DNA from 4 places in the Photobacterium sp. BZF1 genome. Region 3 is predicted to be linked to each of the others. Evidence: predicted binding sites of a transcription regulator. Region 3 holds the regulator's gene; each other region holds the start of a gene.
The links. Region 3 encodes CRP, which controls carbon source genes, mostly activating them, when cyclic AMP is high. Its sites were predicted from a motif close to TGTGANNNNNNTCACA; they were not measured.
Positions count from the first base shown of each region.

Region 1: a site for CRP is predicted at 2,158-2,173, ahead of BIZ37_RS03885 (CTP synthase). Genes of this name have one in related genera too.
Region 2: a site for CRP is predicted at 2,453-2,468, ahead of cdd (cytidine deaminase). Genes of this name have one in related genera too.
Region 4: a site for CRP is predicted at 2,404-2,419, ahead of nagE (N-acetylglucosamine-specific PTS transporter subunit IIBC). Genes of this name have one in related genera too.

Region 1 is NZ_JACSOF010000011.1:29,638-33,854, forward strand. Features, by position in the region: gene relA (GTP diphosphokinase) at 1-1,174, shown strand, start outside; gene mazG (nucleoside triphosphate pyrophosphohydrolase) at 1,248-2,051, shown strand; gene BIZ37_RS03885 (CTP synthase) at 2,257-3,897, shown strand; gene eno (phosphopyruvate hydratase) at 3,978-4,217, shown strand, end outside.
Region 2 is NZ_JACSOF010000099.1:13,207-17,423, reverse strand. Features, by position in the region: gene BIZ37_RS20125 (TAXI family TRAP transporter solute-binding subunit) at 1-253, opposite strand, end outside; gene BIZ37_RS20120 (DMT family transporter) at 415-1,305, opposite strand; gene cdd (cytidine deaminase) at 1,457-2,344, opposite strand; gene BIZ37_RS20110 (CidB/LrgB family autolysis modulator) at 2,534-3,214, opposite strand; gene BIZ37_RS20105 (CidA/LrgA family protein) at 3,211-3,552, opposite strand; gene BIZ37_RS20100 (hypothetical protein) at 3,641-4,180, opposite strand.
Region 3 is NZ_JACSOF010000050.1:20,342-24,558, forward strand. Features, by position in the region: gene astD (succinylglutamate-semialdehyde dehydrogenase) at 1-987, shown strand, start outside; gene BIZ37_RS13015 (DUF1338 domain-containing protein) at 1,029-1,826, shown strand; gene BIZ37_RS13020 (hypothetical protein) at 1,934-2,122, opposite strand; gene crp (cAMP-activated global transcriptional regulator CRP) at 2,314-2,946, opposite strand; gene BIZ37_RS13030 (OsmC family protein) at 3,217-3,621, shown strand; gene BIZ37_RS13035 (phosphoribulokinase) at 3,721-4,217, opposite strand, start outside.
Region 4 is NZ_JACSOF010000143.1:5,328-9,544, reverse strand. Features, by position in the region: gene glnS (glutamine--tRNA ligase) at 1-602, opposite strand, end outside; gene nagE (N-acetylglucosamine-specific PTS transporter subunit IIBC) at 794-2,284, opposite strand; gene nagB (glucosamine-6-phosphate deaminase) at 2,541-3,341, shown strand; gene nagA (N-acetylglucosamine-6-phosphate deacetylase) at 3,356-4,217, shown strand, end outside.

The DNA of each region.
Region 1 (4,217 bases), on a different contig from region 3:
CTGGAAGTACAAGGAAAGTGGGTCATCGTCTGGCGGTGCCAAGTCATCTTACGACGAGAAAATCAACTGGCTGCGTAAGCTATTGGCTTGGCAGGAAGAGATGTCCGACTCGGGCGAGATGCTCGAAGAGCTGCGTAGCCAGGTCTTTGACGACCGAGTCTATGCCTTTACCCCAAAAGGCGATGTGGTCGACTTGCCGCTTGATGCCACGCCGTTGGATTTCGCTTACCACATCCACTCTGAAGTTGGCCACCGCTGTATTGGTGCCAAGGTCGAAGGGCGCATTGTGCCATTCACTTACAATTTGCAGATGGGTGACCAGGTCGAGATCATCACCCAGAAAGAGCCGAACCCGTCGCGTGACTGGTTGAACCCGAACCTTGGGTTTGTGAACTCTAGCCGCGCCCGTTCGAAGGTCCATGCTTGGTTCCGTAAGCAGGACCGCGACAAGAACATCTTGGCAGGCCGTGAGATCTTGGAAATCGAACTGGTCAAGATCGGCGCCACCATGAAAGATGCCGAGGCCTATGCGCTCAAGCGCTTCAACGTCAATTCGGCTGATGAGCTTTTTGCCGGTATCGGAAGTGGTGACTTGCGTATCAACCAGGTTATCAACCACATCAATGCCCTGGTCAACAAGCCGACTGCCGAGGAAGAAGACCAGCAGTTGCTTGAGAAGCTGACTGAGGCCAGCAGTAAGACGGCAACAACCAAAAAACCGCAGCGAGATGCTGTGGTGGTGGAAGGGGTCGATAACCTGATGACCCACCTTGCCCGTTGTTGCCAGCCAATTCCAGGTGATGACATTCAGGGCTTCGTGACGCAGGGGCGGGGGATTTCGGTTCACCGCAGTGACTGTGAGCAGCTTGAAGAACTGCGCCATGTCGCGCCGGAGCGTATTATCGATACGGTATGGGGCGGCGGCTTTGTTGGCAATTACCACATCACGGTAAGGGTCACGGCGGCAGAGCGTAACGGTCTGCTCAAAGAGCTGACCAATACCTTGGCCAACGAGAAGGTCAAAGTGGCGGGCATGAAGAGCCGGGTCGACTACAAGAAGCAGATGTCGATCATGGACTTTGATATCGAGCTGACCGATCTGGAAGTACTGAGCCGGGTACTCAAGCGTATCGAGCAAGTGAGAGACGTTGCTGAAGCGAAAAGGCTACACTAAACGGTATTATGATTAATGACAAAAGCGGGAGCCGAGGCTGCCGCTTTTTCTTTTGCAGACAGAGAATAATCCAATGAGTAAAACACAGCGCCCTATCGAACAATTGGTAGCGATCATGGCCAAGCTACGTGACCCGCAAAATGGCTGCCCGTGGGATTTGAAGCAGACCTTTGCCACGATTGTGCCGCATACCCTGGAAGAAGCCTATGAAGTGGCTGATGCGATTGAGCAGCAGAATTGGGATGATGTCCGGGAAGAGCTGGGTGATTTGCTGTTCCAGGTGATTTTCTACAGCCAGCTGGGCAAGGAGCAAGGGCTGTTTGACTTTGATGATGTAGTGGAAGGGATCAATGAAAAGCTGACCCGCCGGCATCCCCATGTCTTTGCGGATACCAAGTTTGCCAGTGAGGCCGACATCAACGCCAACTGGGAAGCGGAGAAAGCCAAGGAGCGTTCGAGCAAGGGCTGTGATGAGAGTATCCTTGCGAATATCCCCCGTGCAATGCCAGCTTTGATCCGCGCTGATAAAATTCAAAAGCGTTGTGCTAAGCATGGCTTTGACTGGGACACCTTGGGCCCGGTGGTCGGTAAGGTCCAGGAAGAGATCGAAGAGGTGATGGAAGAAGTCATCCAGGTGTCACCCGATCAGGGTAAAATCGAAGAAGAAATGGGTGATCTGCTGTTTGCTGTCGCCAATTTCAGCCGTCATGTAAAGGTCAAACCGGAAGTGGCCTTAGCGCGAGCCAACCAAAAATTCGAGCGCCGGTTTCGCGAAGTGGAGAAAACTGTGCTAGAAAGAGGGAAGCGCCTTGACGATTGCTCGCTCGATTATCTCGATGCTATCTGGGACGAAGTGAAACAGCGTGAGCAGAAGTAATATTGAGCGGGGTGGCTTGATGGTGACCAATGGCAGCATTGAGTGGACAATCAATAGTCACCCAGTTTAGTAGAATTGATTTGAAACAAAAAAAAACCAAACGTGCTGTGATAGTTTTCACGTTGTGGCAATAAAGTGTGTCTGGTATACTAATTTCCCGTCCAGATACTTTTTATATCCTCTATACCAATCTTCCAGGTAAAACATGACAACGAATTACATTTTTGTTACGGGCGGGGTCGTATCCTCACTAGGTAAAGGTATTGCTGCAGCATCGCTGGCGGCTATTCTAGAAGCACGTGGTCTGAAAGTGACCATGATGAAACTAGACCCTTACATCAACGTTGACCCAGGCACAATGAGCCCAATTCAACATGGTGAAGTATTCGTAACGGAAGACGGTGCAGAGACTGACCTTGACCTAGGTCACTATGAGCGTTTCATCCGTACCAAGATGACTAAGCGCAACAACTTCACTGCGGGCCGCGTTTACGCTGATGTACTGCGTAAAGAGCGTCGTGGTGACTACCTAGGTGCAACGATTCAGGTTATCCCACACATCACCAACGCCATCAAAGAGCGTGTTATTGCTGGTGCAGAAGGCCACGACGTTGCTATCGTCGAAGTGGGCGGCACAGTAGGTGATATCGAATCTCTACCATTTATGGAAGCTATCCGTCAGCTAGCTGTTGAACTGGGCCGCGAGCGCGCAATGTTCATGCACCTGACGCTAGTACCATACCTGGCAGCGGCTGGTGAAGTGAAAACTAAGCCAACCCAGCATTCTGTGAAAGAACTGCTTTCTATCGGTATTCAGCCAGACATCCTTGTATGTCGTTCTGACCGTATGATCCCTGCTAACGAGCGTGCCAAGATTGCACTGTTCTGTAATGTTCAGGAAAAAGCAGTTATCTCAATGAAAGACGTAGATTCTATCTACAAGATCCCACAGCTTATCAAGGCTCAGGGTCTTGACGACTTGGTATGTCAGCGTTTCGGCATTACTGCGCCGGAAGCTGATCTTTCTGAGTGGGAACAAGTGATCTACGAAGAAGCGAACCCAACTGCCGAAGTCGTTATCGGTATGGTGGGTAAGTACATCGAACTACCAGACGCGTACAAGTCAGTGAACGAGGCGCTTAAGCATGCAGGCCTGAAGAACCGCCTGTCTGTGAAGATCAAGTATGTTGACTCTCAAGATGTTGAGAGCAAAGGCGAGGAAGCCCTACAAGGCCTTGACGCTATCTTGGTTCCTGGTGGTTTCGGCGGCCGTGGTGTAGAAGGTAAGATCCTAACTGCACAGTACGCCCGTGAAAACAAAATCCCTTACCTTGGCATCTGCCTAGGTATGCAGGTTGCACTGATCGAGTTTGCTCGAAATGTCGCTGGCCTTGAAGGCGCTCACTCTACTGAGTTCAATGCTGACACCAAGAACCCTGTTGTTGGCCTGATCACTGAGTGGGTTGATGGCGAAGGTAACGTTGAAGAGCGTACCGAGAAGTCTGACCTTGGCGGTACTATGCGCCTGGGCTCTCAGCTATGTCACTTAGCTGAAGGTTCTAAAGCGCGTGAGCTATACGGTAACCCAACAATTCACGAGCGTCACCGTCACCGCTACGAAGTAAACAACAACCTACTTCCTCAACTAGAGAAAGCAGGTCTTAAGATTTCTGGTCTGTCTGCAGACAAGAAATTGGTGGAAATCATTGAGATCCCGAACCACCCATGGTTTGTGGCTGCTCAGTTCCACCCTGAGTTCACCTCAACGCCTCGCGATGGCCACCCTCTATTTGAAGGCTTCGTGAAAGCGGCTGGTGCAAACCAGCGTGGTGAGCTTAACAAGTAAGGATTACGGATAGCTGTGGCAGTGATGGCTGCAGCTATTTTTTTAGCTTTTAATTTGAAGATAAAGCAAGAGGAAACACAATGTCTAAGATCGTTAAAGTTCTAGGTCGTGAAATCATTGACTCACGTGGTAACCCAACTGTAGAAGCTGAAGTTCACCTAGAAGGCGGTTTCGTAGGTATGGCTGCTGCACCATCTGGTGCATCAACTGGTTCTCGTGAAGCTCTTGAGCTACGCGACGGTGACAAGTCTCGTTTCCTAGGTAAAGGTGTTCTTAAAGCTGTTGAAGCTGTGAACGGCCCAATCGCGGAAGCTCTAGTA
Region 2 (4,217 bases), on a different contig from region 3:
TGCCTAAGTCAAGGTCGCCTGCACGGATGGTGTTGATGTTGTAGATGGAGCCGCCTGTTGATTCAACCGAGCATCTTACTCCATGCTTATTTCTGTCCTTATTGACCAGTCGGCATATTGCACCGCCTGTTGGGTAGTAGACGCCCGTCACCCCACCTGTGCCGATAGTGACAAATGATTGCGCTTGTAACAAAGAAGAGAGTGATAGCAGGGTGCCACCAATAAACGAGAAAGCTAAAGCACGCCAAGACATTCCGTAAACCTCACATCTATTTGGTTAGGGTGAGTGTAGACGGGGATGAAGTGAGAATTGTCGTGCGAATAAGACAATCCCCGATAGCTTAGCGTTAGAAAGCCTTTCGGGGATAGGGTTTGAAGAATAGGATGGTTTTAGGGCTGCCTAGTTTTGCGGTTTTAATTTTTTGCTACAGCCGCTTTCTTGTTTTCCCATTGGGTAATGAAAGCTACAGAGGCAATAATAATGGCGGCGCCCAACCACAACCTTCCAGGCGGTACCCAGCCAAATACCAACCAGCCACCAAGGACATTAAGCGGTAGTTTGGCATGATCAAATGGCTGAACAAAAGACGCATCAGCAACGGCATAGGCTTTGGCGATGGCCCATTGTGCTAAAGCTGTAAGTAAGCCTGCGCCACCGAGTAACAACCAGGTTAAACCTGTCTGCGGCAGAGTAAATTCGGGAACAGCAAGGAATAGGTTGTAAGGTGTGATAAGGATAAGTAGGTAAACCACAATCGTCGTTGGCGATTCACTGGCCGACATCTTTTTGACCATGAGTGAGTAGCAAGCCCAGAAAAACGCGGCTGCAACAGGCAGTAGCGTTGCCCAACTAAAACCGTCGGACCAAGGCTCTAGTATGATCATGGCACCGGTGAAACCGGCAAGTGTCGCCACCCAGCGAGCGGTCCCGACATTCTCTTTGAGGAATATGCCAGCACCAATAGTGGCAAATAGGGGCGATGTCATGAGTAGCGCAATACCTTGCCAGATAGGAACAGGGTAGGCCAATGCCCAAAGCCAAAGCTGAATACCAATTACAGCTAGGAATACGCGAAAGCAGTGTTGACCAAAATACTGGGTGCGCAATGCATTGCGAAGACCAAGGGTGCGTAGCCAGGGAAAGATGGCAACTAGTGCAATGAAATACTGGAACAGTGCGACAGTTGTTGATGGAATATGAAGGATCATACTCAGGTACTGTGCCAAGCTGTTTACGATGGCAAAAGCCAGGCCGGCAGTGATCATCCAGCTGGCACCTTGGATCGGGTTGTGTTGATGTGACATGCAATAATGATTGGTTGAGTTTATAACTTGAAAATCATACTCCTACCGGTAGCAAGAGAAAACCGCTTTGTAGAAGACAGCACTCAATAATGGCAAAAAACACATAAAAACAAAAAAACCGCCAGTTGGCGGTTTTTTAAATCAGCAAGCTTTACGCTGCAACATAAGACAGCGGGATATCTGGGTTCAGCGCTTCCAATGTGGTTTGCGTATCAGAAAGATGGCTGATGGTGCTGTCCGCTTTTTCTACCAGTGCTGCTTCTTCAATCTCAGCCAAAGGGTAACCAGCCATGTTCATGTTAATCAAAGCAACCTGCAAAGGAGGAAGGCTAGGGTTGAAAGCAGCGTTTTCAGCATACATGCCGATGAAGGTTTTACCGTCTTTGGCTTTCAGTGCTACACCGCTGAAGTTCTTGGTGTAAGGGGCATGGGCACGGTTTGCTGCTTGGCATGCAAGCTGCACCAGCTCTTCAGAAGCTTCGGTTTCGATACCGTTGTTAACTTTGGTAAGAAGTGCATCGGTAATGTTCAAATCGGCAGGACCAAAAGACTCTGGTAGGTATTCCTGCAATGATTTTGCCTCACGTTCAGGCAGTTGAACAACCAACTCTTTTGCAGTTGTTAGCTCATTCATGAACTGGCGACAGTGACCGCAAGGGCTGTAGTTAATAGTGATATCGGAAATACCGGTTTCGCCTTTCACCCAAGCGTGGCTGATGGCGGATTGTTCTGCGTGGACCGTTTGAGAAAGGCAAGCACCAACGAATTCCATGTTAGCACCGAAATAAAGCGTACCAGATTGACCACGTACAATTGCGCCAACATAGAAGTTAGAAATAGGTGCAAGAGAATAAGCAGCGGCAAGCGGAAGTAATGCAACACGCAATTCACTGTCAGTCATGTTGGTCTTCGACATTAACTGAGCAAACACCTCAGGACTTAAGGTGGCATCGAAATTCTCGGCTTCTAACACAGGTTTGATGGCAGAAGCTAGATCAGCGGGTAGAGCGCCTAAAGCATCCATTACTTTAGTGTGCATGAGTTTTCACTCCGTCTTGTGTATGGAAAAACATTGTAGGCTTGGTAATTGTATATTTGAGTGATCTTGATCACGTTTACCAATGTACCGTTGCATGTTTTGCATTAATGCGAGTCGGGTCACACAGGTTATAAAAAAATTATAGAATATTATCAGTGATTTAGTTTTGTATTCGATTACTAGCACAAGTTAGCTAAACACAGCAATGATGAGCGGAAACAATAAAGGTGCCAAAATTGAAGTGATTACCCCGCAAATGACCAGTGCCAGTGAACTAAATGCCCCTTCTTGGTAATTCTCTTCTGCCGCCTTTGCCGTACCCAAGGCATGGGAAACCGTCCCCATGGTTAAACCTTTGGCAATGGGAGCTTTAACACCGATGAGACGAAACAGGGGATAACCCAAGACCGCACCAAATAAGCCAGCAATTATAACCATAATAGCGGCAACAGAAGGCAGTCCGCCAACTTGCTCTGCAACGGCCATTGCAATGGGGGTTGTAACAGATTTCGGTAAGATAGAAGCCGTAAGTTGGGCATCTGCACCTAGAGCTAAGGCAATACCTGCTCCGGTAATCATCGAAAGTACACTACCAATCAAGCAAGCTGAGAAAATGACCTTCCACTTTTTGCGGATCTGGCTTAACTGTTCGTACAGCGGGAAAGCCAAAGCCACGACAGCGGGTTCTAACAGTGCGTTCAGCCACTTATTTTGCTCAAAATAGGTTTCGTACGGCACTTCGAGCCACATTAGCAGTGGAATAATGACAAGCAGACAGATAAGAAGCGGATTAACGATCGGATGCTGGATATGCTTGGAGATAAAACGAGCCGTATAGAAGACGACCAAGGTGGTCAGCAGCCAAATCATTGCTTTTCCTTATAGTGTGTTGCTAAGCCAATGACGACGAATACCACCACACTACTCCCGATAGTGCTAAGCAGAATGATAAGGGTGTTATTGGTAAGAAGATCGAGGTAGTTCATTAGGCCGATGCCGACAGGAACGAATAGCAGCGCCATATGACGGATAAGCAGGTGGCAGCCTTGCATGGCCCAGTGAGCAGGGATAAGCCCCATAGAGAGGGCGGTAAACAAAATCAGCATGCCAATGATGCTACCGGGGATAGCTAAACCTGTAAGGTGTTGAATGCCTTTGCCTAACATGAGGCAGGCAAAAATAATGAAGAAAGAACGTAGATATGCCATGAGCCCTTCAGGTGTGGGTGAAGAAACTCATTTATCATACAAAATAAACGTGATCTAAGCCACACTTAGTTGCTTTGGATTTTCCCAGTTATAAGTAACCCATAAAAGAGGCTGTAATGACTCCGAGCGCCATTAACGCCAACACACCGACAGAGATTTTGTGTACAACGCTGGTTTTGACGATTTCTTCAGTGGCAGAGCGAAATTCTTGGTCGTCTTGCTCCTGTATGGGGGGAGCCTCTGGTTCTTCTGTTTTTTCAGGCTCATGGACCAATCGACACATTTTTTCCGGCAATGGCACCCTGAAGCCATAGGGGGCAACCACTTCGATGTCGATTGCCATTTTACCGTGCTGGTCGAGTTTAGCCGCAAGAGGCTTAAGCACTGTGTTGAGATCGTAGTGATGGTTGCCGCTATCTTCATAAGGATCGAGTTGGCTGAATGTTTTGTTGTGCAGCTGCTCATGGCTGATCACCTCGCCAGCACAATAGCACAGCGCCTCGAGCAGACGAGATTCATGTAAGGTCAGTGGGGTTTCTGTCTTGTCGCGCCATACCAACAAGTGGACATCTGGCTCGAAGTCGACATTAGGAAACCGGAAACAGCGTGTTAAAGATTGTGTTGTCATATCAATCACTACAATTCAACCTTCGAATCCATGAATG
Region 3 (4,217 bases):
GCATTGCTGGCCGGTAACACCGTGGTGTTCAAGCCGTCGGATTTGACCCCTAAAGTGGCGGAAGAGACCATGAAGTTGTGGCAGCAGGCAGGTTTGCCTGATGGCGTCATCAACTTGGTGCAGGGGGCGCGCGCTACCGGTGAAGCGTTGGCAGGGGCCAAAGGCATTGATGGTTTGCTGTTTACCGGCAGTGCCAATACCGGTCACTTGCTCCACCGCCAGTTTGCCGGGCAACCGGGCAAGATGCTGGCGCTTGAGATGGGTGGCAATAATCCAATGGTGATCTCCCGTCACTATGGCGAGTTGGATGCTACTGTCTACACTATTATTCAGTCTGCCTTCATTAGTGCTGGCCAGCGCTGTACCTGCGCCCGCCGTCTCTACTTGCCACATGGTGAGGAAGGGGATCGTATCTTGGCGCGTTTGCTGGAACTGACCCGCCAGATCCGAGTGGGTGGTCAGTTTGATGAACCGGCCCCATTTATGGGGGCACAAGTCTCGGTCCAGGCTGCTGATAACATTATGCAGGCCCAGTCGCAGTTGCTTGAGTTAGGTGGTGAGGCACTATTGCCTGCAACCCGTGGCCAAGGGGCGATTGTGACCCCAGGGATCATCGATGTCAGCCAGATCGCTGAGTTGCCGGATGAGGAATACTTTGGTCCTTTGCTGCAGGTTGCCCGTTATCATGAGCTGGATGATGCGGTGGAGAAAGCCAATGATACCCGCTATGGGTTGTCTGCCGGTTTGGTTTCAACCGATGATAGCGAGTGGCAATACTTTATCGAGCATATCCGTGCCGGGATTGTGAACCGCAACCGCCAGTTAACCGGGGCCAGTGGTGATGCGCCATTTGGCGGACCGGGAGCATCTGGCAACTTACGGCCAAGCGCCTATTACGCGGCAGACTACTGTGCGTACCCGATGGCATCGATGGAAGGTGAGCAGACTGAGTTACCTGCCCAGTTATCACCGGGCATCACGCTTTGATGGCCGTCAATCATTCACCAGCCAAAGAGGATAGCGAGCACATGGAAAGGGTAGAGCAACTATTTTCCGGGTTGTGGCAGGATTATATCCAGCGCCTGTGCCCGTCAGCGGCCCAGGTACATGATCTGCTGACCGAAGAAGAGCCGCTGCTCAATGACCATATTGCGCTGCGGACGTTTAATTTGCCAATGGTCGGCCTCGACCGTTTGGCAGCCCCGTTCATCGCGATTGGCTACAAGCCTTGCGGCCGCTACAAGTTCGAGGCCAAGAAACTGTATGCCGAACACTTCGAGCACCCCAACCCGTTAGCTCCTAAAGTGTTTATCAGTGAATTGATGGTCGGGCAGTTCAGTTCTTTGCTGCAGCAAACGGTCAGGGATCTGGTTAACCAGGTCCCCGAGCAAGCGATGCATGATCCGGCCTTCCTCTATGGCGGGCGGTTATGGGATTTGGACTACGCGACCTATGAACTGTTGGCAGCAGAGAGCGAGTATGCCGGCTGGTTAGCTGCCCATGGCTTCGGCGCCAACCACTTTACAGTGAGCATTAACCAGCTTGAGCAATTTACCGAAGTTGCCGAGGTCAATCACCTGCTGCGCCATAACGGCTTCGAGATTAACAGCGGCGGTGGTGAGGTCAAAGGTAGCCCCGAGGTGATGCTTGAGCAGTCGTCGACCATGGCCGACAGGGTGGAAGTAGGCTTTACCGATGGTGTCTATACCATTCCCGGTGGCTTCTATGAGTTTGCCAAGCGCTACCCGAAAGAAGACGGTGAGCTATATACCGGCTTTGTCGAAGCATCGGCAGACAAGATCTTCGAAAGTACCGACGCCAGTTAGCCACTCTTTTACCGGTTCGGTTTTTCACTGGGAACAAAAAGGCCGACGGCAACCATTGCCATCGGCCTTTTTAATATTTGGTCCCCATAGGCCTGAACTTAACGGTTTTAATGCTTGAGGCTGTCGAGCGGGTAGCCCAAATGGGATTCCGGCGTGTGGCGCTTCACCTTTTCGTGCTGTTCAAGGTAATGGCGACTGTCACTGAACCCGGTCATTTCAATAGTATCGGGCAGGGGCGAAATAACGCCGCGATGTAAGTGGTGGGTGCTATGCGGTGAAAAGCGTTCGATGTCCATACCGGTATTCCATTACAGGTGATGAGGTTGATATGCACAATGTAGCACCAAGCGAGCCAGATACAAGCATAAAAACAGTGATGCGGTAGACAGTAATGCCCTGAAAGCATGAAATGGGAGCGCTGCGGGTAATAAAAAAGCCGCACAGGGCGGCTTTTAGATATTGGTGTGTATTACGGAGAGCTAACGGCTTAGCGCGTACCGTAAACAACAATTGTTTTGCCGTGGGCAGAAATCAGGTTCTGCTCTTCCAGCATCTTCAAGATACGACCTACAGTCTCACGGGAACAGCCAACGATTTGGCCGATTTCCTGACGAGTGATCTTGATTTGCATACCGTCTGGGTGGGTCATTGCATCTGGCTGCTTAGCCAGATTCAATAGAGTCTGTGCGATACGGCCTGTTACGTCCAGAAATGCCAAGTCACCAACTTTCTGGCTTGTCACCTGTAGGCGGCTAGCCATTTGCGCAGATAGGCGCATTAGGATGTCTGGGTTTACCTGGATAAGCTGGCGGAATTTCTTGAAAGAAATTTCTGCGACTTCGCAAGGGGTCTTAGCACGAACCCAAGCGGTACGCTCTTGGCCTTCTTCGAATAGGCCTAATTCACCGATGAAGTCACCTTGGTTTAGGTAAGACAGGATCATTTCCTTACCTTCTTCATCCTTGATCAGGACCGCAACAGAACCTTTGACGATGTAGTAGAGCGTCTCTGCTTTTTCACCCGCGTGGATCAAAGTACTCTTTGAAGGGTATTTATGAATGTGGCAATGGGAAAGAAACCACTCTAGAGTTGGATCTGTTTGAGGTTTACCTGGAACCATATTACTAACTTCCTCTGCGTTTGTTGCCCAACAACGACGTCCTTCAAAATGCGGCTGGGCCTAACCATAATTAGTTCGTCGTTTAGGATATTCAGTCAACCGCTGGGCTGCAAGCTCACGTGAATAATTAGTTCAGATTTTATCTTTTTTCGGCGCGCTTTTCTTGATATTGATCTATGTGAAAAGGCCATTTTGTAGTCATAAGTGTGCACATGATCACACAGTTGCTAACAAGTGCCGAAACCCCGTAAAAGTTGTAAGGAGAAAGCAATGCAATCACGAGTGAAATGGGTCGAAAATATGACCTTTCTTGGACAGTCAAATTCCGGTCATAGCGTGGTGATGGACGGGAATGGTGGCGAAAAAGCGCCAAGCCCAATGGAACTGGTTTTGATGGCTGCGGGTGGATGTAGCTCGGTGGATGTGGTTGACGGACTCAAGTCAGCAGGCCAGAAAATTACTGGTTGTGAAGCGCAAATCAACTCGGTGCGCCGTGAGCAGGCCCCGCGTATTTTCACTACGGCCAACCTGCACTTTGTGGTCACGGGGATGGGTCTGGATGAAGTCATCGTAGCCAAGACGGTTGCCGACTCGCTTGAGAAATACTGCTCGGTATGCCTGATGCTGGGTGAAGGCGTCGAGATGACCCACTCGTACGAGGTGGTGGAAGAGTAATTCGGCGGCAAAAGATGGCGATGGGCCAGAGGCAATGGGAAAATCACGCCTATCGCCTATCGCCTATCGCCTATCGCCTATCGCCTATCGCCGGCGCTCTTACCCAATCTTTCCTGTATCAATCAGCTGCTGGATCAGCGGCCGCATAATCAACTCCATCGCAAAGCTCATTTTGCCGCCGGGCACCACGAGGGTGTTATGGCGCGACATGAATGACCCTTGGATCATTGACAGCAGGTAAGGGAAGTCGACATTTTTGATGCCTCGGAAACGGATCACCACGAAACTTTCATCCAGGCTAGGGATGGCCTTGGCACTGAATGGGTTCGAGGTATCGACCGTCGGGACCCGCTGGAAGTTGATATGGGTGCGGGAGAATTGCGGGGTAATGTAGTTGAGGTAATCGTCCATCGAGCGCACGATTGACTCCATTACGGCTTCGCGGGAGTGACCACGATCCCGAGTATCTCTGACGATCTTCTGGATCCATTCGAGGTTGACAATCGGCACCATGCCGATGAGCAGATCGACATGCTGGGCGGCATTGACCTCGCCATCGACCACACCACCGTGTAGGCCTTCATAGAATAGCAAGT
Region 4 (4,217 bases), on a different contig from region 3:
TGATGGTGAGTTGCGAAGCGTACGCGGTAGATCACTGGATCACGCAATACCATAAATGGTGAAGCCATGTCGATCTTCGCGCGAAGGCTCATCTTGCCTTCTTCGATTTCGCCGCTCTTCATTTTTTCGAACAGCTCAAGGTTCTCTTCTACGCTGCGATCACGGTATGGGCTGTGCTTACCGGCTTCGGTAAGGGTGCCACGGTATTCGCGCATTTGCTCTGGACTTAGCTCATCAACGTACGCTAAGCCTTTATTAATCAATTCAATAGCAAACCCGTACAGCTTATCGAAGTAGTTCGACGAGTAACAAATCTCACCGCTCCACTCAAAGCCCAACCAGTTAACATCGTTCTTAATAGACTCAACGTATTCGATGTCTTCTTTCTCAGGGTTAGTATCATCGAAACGAAGATTACATTGGCCCTGATAGTCCTGAGCAATACCGAAGTTCAAACAAATAGATTTCGCATGGCCGATATGCAGGTAGCCATTCGGCTCCGGCGGGAATCGGGTATGTACGCTTGTATGTTTGCCACTTGCTAAATCCGCATCAATGATCTGGCGGATAAAGTTAGTTGGACGAGCTTCAGATTCACTCATCAATTACACCTCGTGTGCTTACAGGATTTTTAAGTCCCCTATGATCCATAAATATAGGGGCCGACTCAACAAATAGTGTACATTGTTTGTCGATATGAATAAAAAAACCCCGCTACTTAACGGGGCTTCATAAAAATCGGCCTCCAAACGGAGGCCGATAGGTTCGTTAACGATGACTTAGGGCTAAGCCATTAAGGCAGTTTTACCGCTGATAGGTCTTCGTTTGGCGATACTTTCTTCATTTCGCCAGCCACGATTTCAGCTAGTGGGCCAAGGATAACCTGTAGGTTGTTTGAACCTAGCTTAACCACACCCATAGCACCTAGTGCTTTCAGCGTCTTCTCATCAGCAAGGCTGCTGTCTTTCAGAGTTAGACGTAGACGAGTGATACATGCATCGATGTTTTCCAGGTTAGATACACCACCTAGTGCAACGATGTACTGCTTAGCTAGCTCGCCAGTTTCCTGAGAGCCTGTCGCGTCAGAAGCTGTTTCGTCGTCATCTTCACGGCCAGGAGTCTTCAGGTTGAACTTAACGATAACCGTACGGAAGATTGCGTAGTAAAGGCCGAAGAATACTAGACCCTGAACAATCAGCATGTACCAGCTTACTGCTAGTGGGTTACGCGTTGATAGAATCATATCAACTAGACCTGCAGAGAAGCCGAAACCTGCAATCCACTGCATTGAAGCCGCGATGTATACAGAGATACCCGCTAGGAATGCGTGAAGAACGTATAGGCCTGGTGCTAGGAACATGAATGAGAATTCTAGCGGCTCAGTGACACCGGTGAAGAATGATGCGAAACCCGCTGCAATCATGATAGAAGCAACTTTCTCTTTGTTCTTCGCTTTAGCAGTGTGGTAGATAGCTAGAGCTGCACCTGGTAGACCAAACATCATGATTGGGAAGAAACCAGCCTGGTACATACCTGTTACACCTGGAGTCGCTACGCCTTCAGCAATTGACTTCGCGCCGCCTAGGAAGTTAGGGATGTCGTTAATGCCCGCTACATCGAACCAGAATACAGAGTTCAGTGCGTGGTGTAGACCCACTGGGATTAGTAGACGGTTGAAGAATGCGTAGATACCAGCACCTAGCTCACCCATACCTTGGATGCCTTCACCGAATGATACTAGGCCACCGTATACTGTAGGCCACACGTACATCAGTACGAATGCAATGAAGATACCAGCAAAAGAAGTCAAGATAGGTACAAGACGCTTACCAGAGAAGAATGCTAGCGCTTTGTGCAGCTCAACATGTGAGAAGCGGTTGTAGATCTCAGCCGATACGATACCTACTAGGATACCTACGAACTGGTTGTTGATCTTACCGAAGGCCGCTGGTACTGCGCTTGCGTCAATACCTTGAATCTGAGCAACGGCGCCCGGAGAAAGTAGAGTAGTAACAACGAGGAAACCAACGAAACCAGATAGTGCTGCTGCACCGTCCTTGTCTTTTGACATACCGTAAGCAACACCCACTGCAAACAGTACTGACATGTTATCGATGATTGCGGCACCTGCTTTGATCAAGAAGGCAGCAAGTGCACTGTTTGCACCCCAGCCATTTGGATCAATCCAGTAACCAATACCCATTAGAATTGCAGCTGCAGGTAGCGTGGCGACCGGCACCATCAGTGCTTTACCTACTTTTTGAAAATATCCAAGAATGTTCACCCTTAGTTCCCCCTATGGTTTTCTTAGATTCGGTGTTGGATAACTTATTTTAGTTACCCGATTAAGTTACTTGCAGTTTAAGAATTTTATTTCGCCCCGCAAATTAAAACGTCATCATTTGTGATCTCAGTCACCAGTAAGAGCATTTGGCAGGCGATTTTGCTAGCTCGATCATAAAACTTATTTTATCATGCAAAACAAATGCGATATCACGCTATGATTTAACTGTAAATTAATTTTGGAATGAGGTGTCACTGTGAGACTAATCCCACTGAATGAAGCTAAAGATGTAGGTTTGTGGTCAGCTCGCTATATTGCTGATCGTATTAACAAATTTGAGCCAACAGCGGAACGTCCTTTTGTCTTGGGCCTACCAACAGGTGGCACCCCGCTATCAACTTACAAGCGCCTAATTGAGCTTTATCAAGCAGGTGAAGTAAGTTTCAAGCATGTTGTTACCTTCAACATGGACGAATACATCGGTATCCCGGCTGACCACCCTGAGTCATACCGCAGCTTCATGTACAACAACTTTTTCAATCACGTTGATATTCAAGAAGAAAACATCAACCTGCTGAATGGTAATGCAGAAGATGTTGATGCTGAGTGCCAGCGTTATGAAGATAAAATTAAGTCATACGGCAAAATCAACCTATTTATGGGCGGCGTGGGCAACGACGGCCACATCGCATTCAACGAGCCAGCTTCTTCGCTAGCCTCTCGTACCCGTATCAAGACGCTGACTGAAGATACCCGCATCGCGAACTCTCGTTTCTTCGATGGCGATATCAACCAGGTACCTAAATACGCGCTAACCATCGGTGTCGGTACACTACTTGATTCAGCGGAAATCATGATCCTGGTAACAGGCCATAACAAAGCACTTGCCCTGCAAGCCGCGGTTGAAGGTTCAGTGAACCACCTATGGACTGTATCAGCGCTTCAGCTTCACCCTAAATCTCTGATTGTGTGTGATGAGCCATCAACACAAGAGCTGAAAGTGAAGACTGTTAAGTACTTTCAAGAGCTAGAAGCTGAAAACATCAAGCACCTGTAATTAAGGAGTTATTCATGTACGCGCTAACCAACTGCCGTATTTTCACCGGTAGCGATGTGCTGAATAACCACGCCGTCATTATTGACGGCGTGAACATTCACGCTGTCTGCCCTGTTTCAGAACTGCCTACGGATATCGAAATCCGAGATCTTGATGGTGCCAACCTAACCCCTGGCTTCATCGATCTACAACTGAATGGTTGTGGTGGCGTCATGCTCAATGACGAAATCAACGCCGATACCATCCACACCATGCACCGTGCCAACCTGAAATCAGGTTGCACCAGTTTCCTACCAACGCTTATCACCTCTTCAGACGAAGATATGAAAGCGGCCATTGCTGCAGAGCGTGACTACCAGAGTCAATACAACAATCACTCGCTAGGTTTGCACCTTGAAGGTCCTTACCTGAATGTGATGAAAAAAGGTATCCACTCTGTTGACCACATCCGTCGCTCTGACAACGAGATGATTAACACCATCTGCGAAAATGCCGATGTGGTGACCAAAGTGACTTTGGCTCCGGAACAAAACGACCATAGCCACATCGAGCAATTGGTTGAAGCAGGTATCGTGGTATCGGCTGGCCACACCAATGCGACTTATGTTGAAGCCCGTAAAGGCTTTGCCTCAGGGATTACTTTCGCTACCCACCTATTCAATGCGATGACGCCAATTGCCGGTCGCGAACCGGGAATGGTCGGTGCTATCTACGACACACCTGAGGTCTATACCGGTGTGATTGCTGATGGTTTCCATGTCGATTATGCCAACATTCGCATGGCCCACCGCATGAAAGGCGACAAACTTGTTTTGGTCACCGATGCAACTGCACCTGCAGGAGCAGACATTGATCACTTTATTTTTGTCGGCAAGA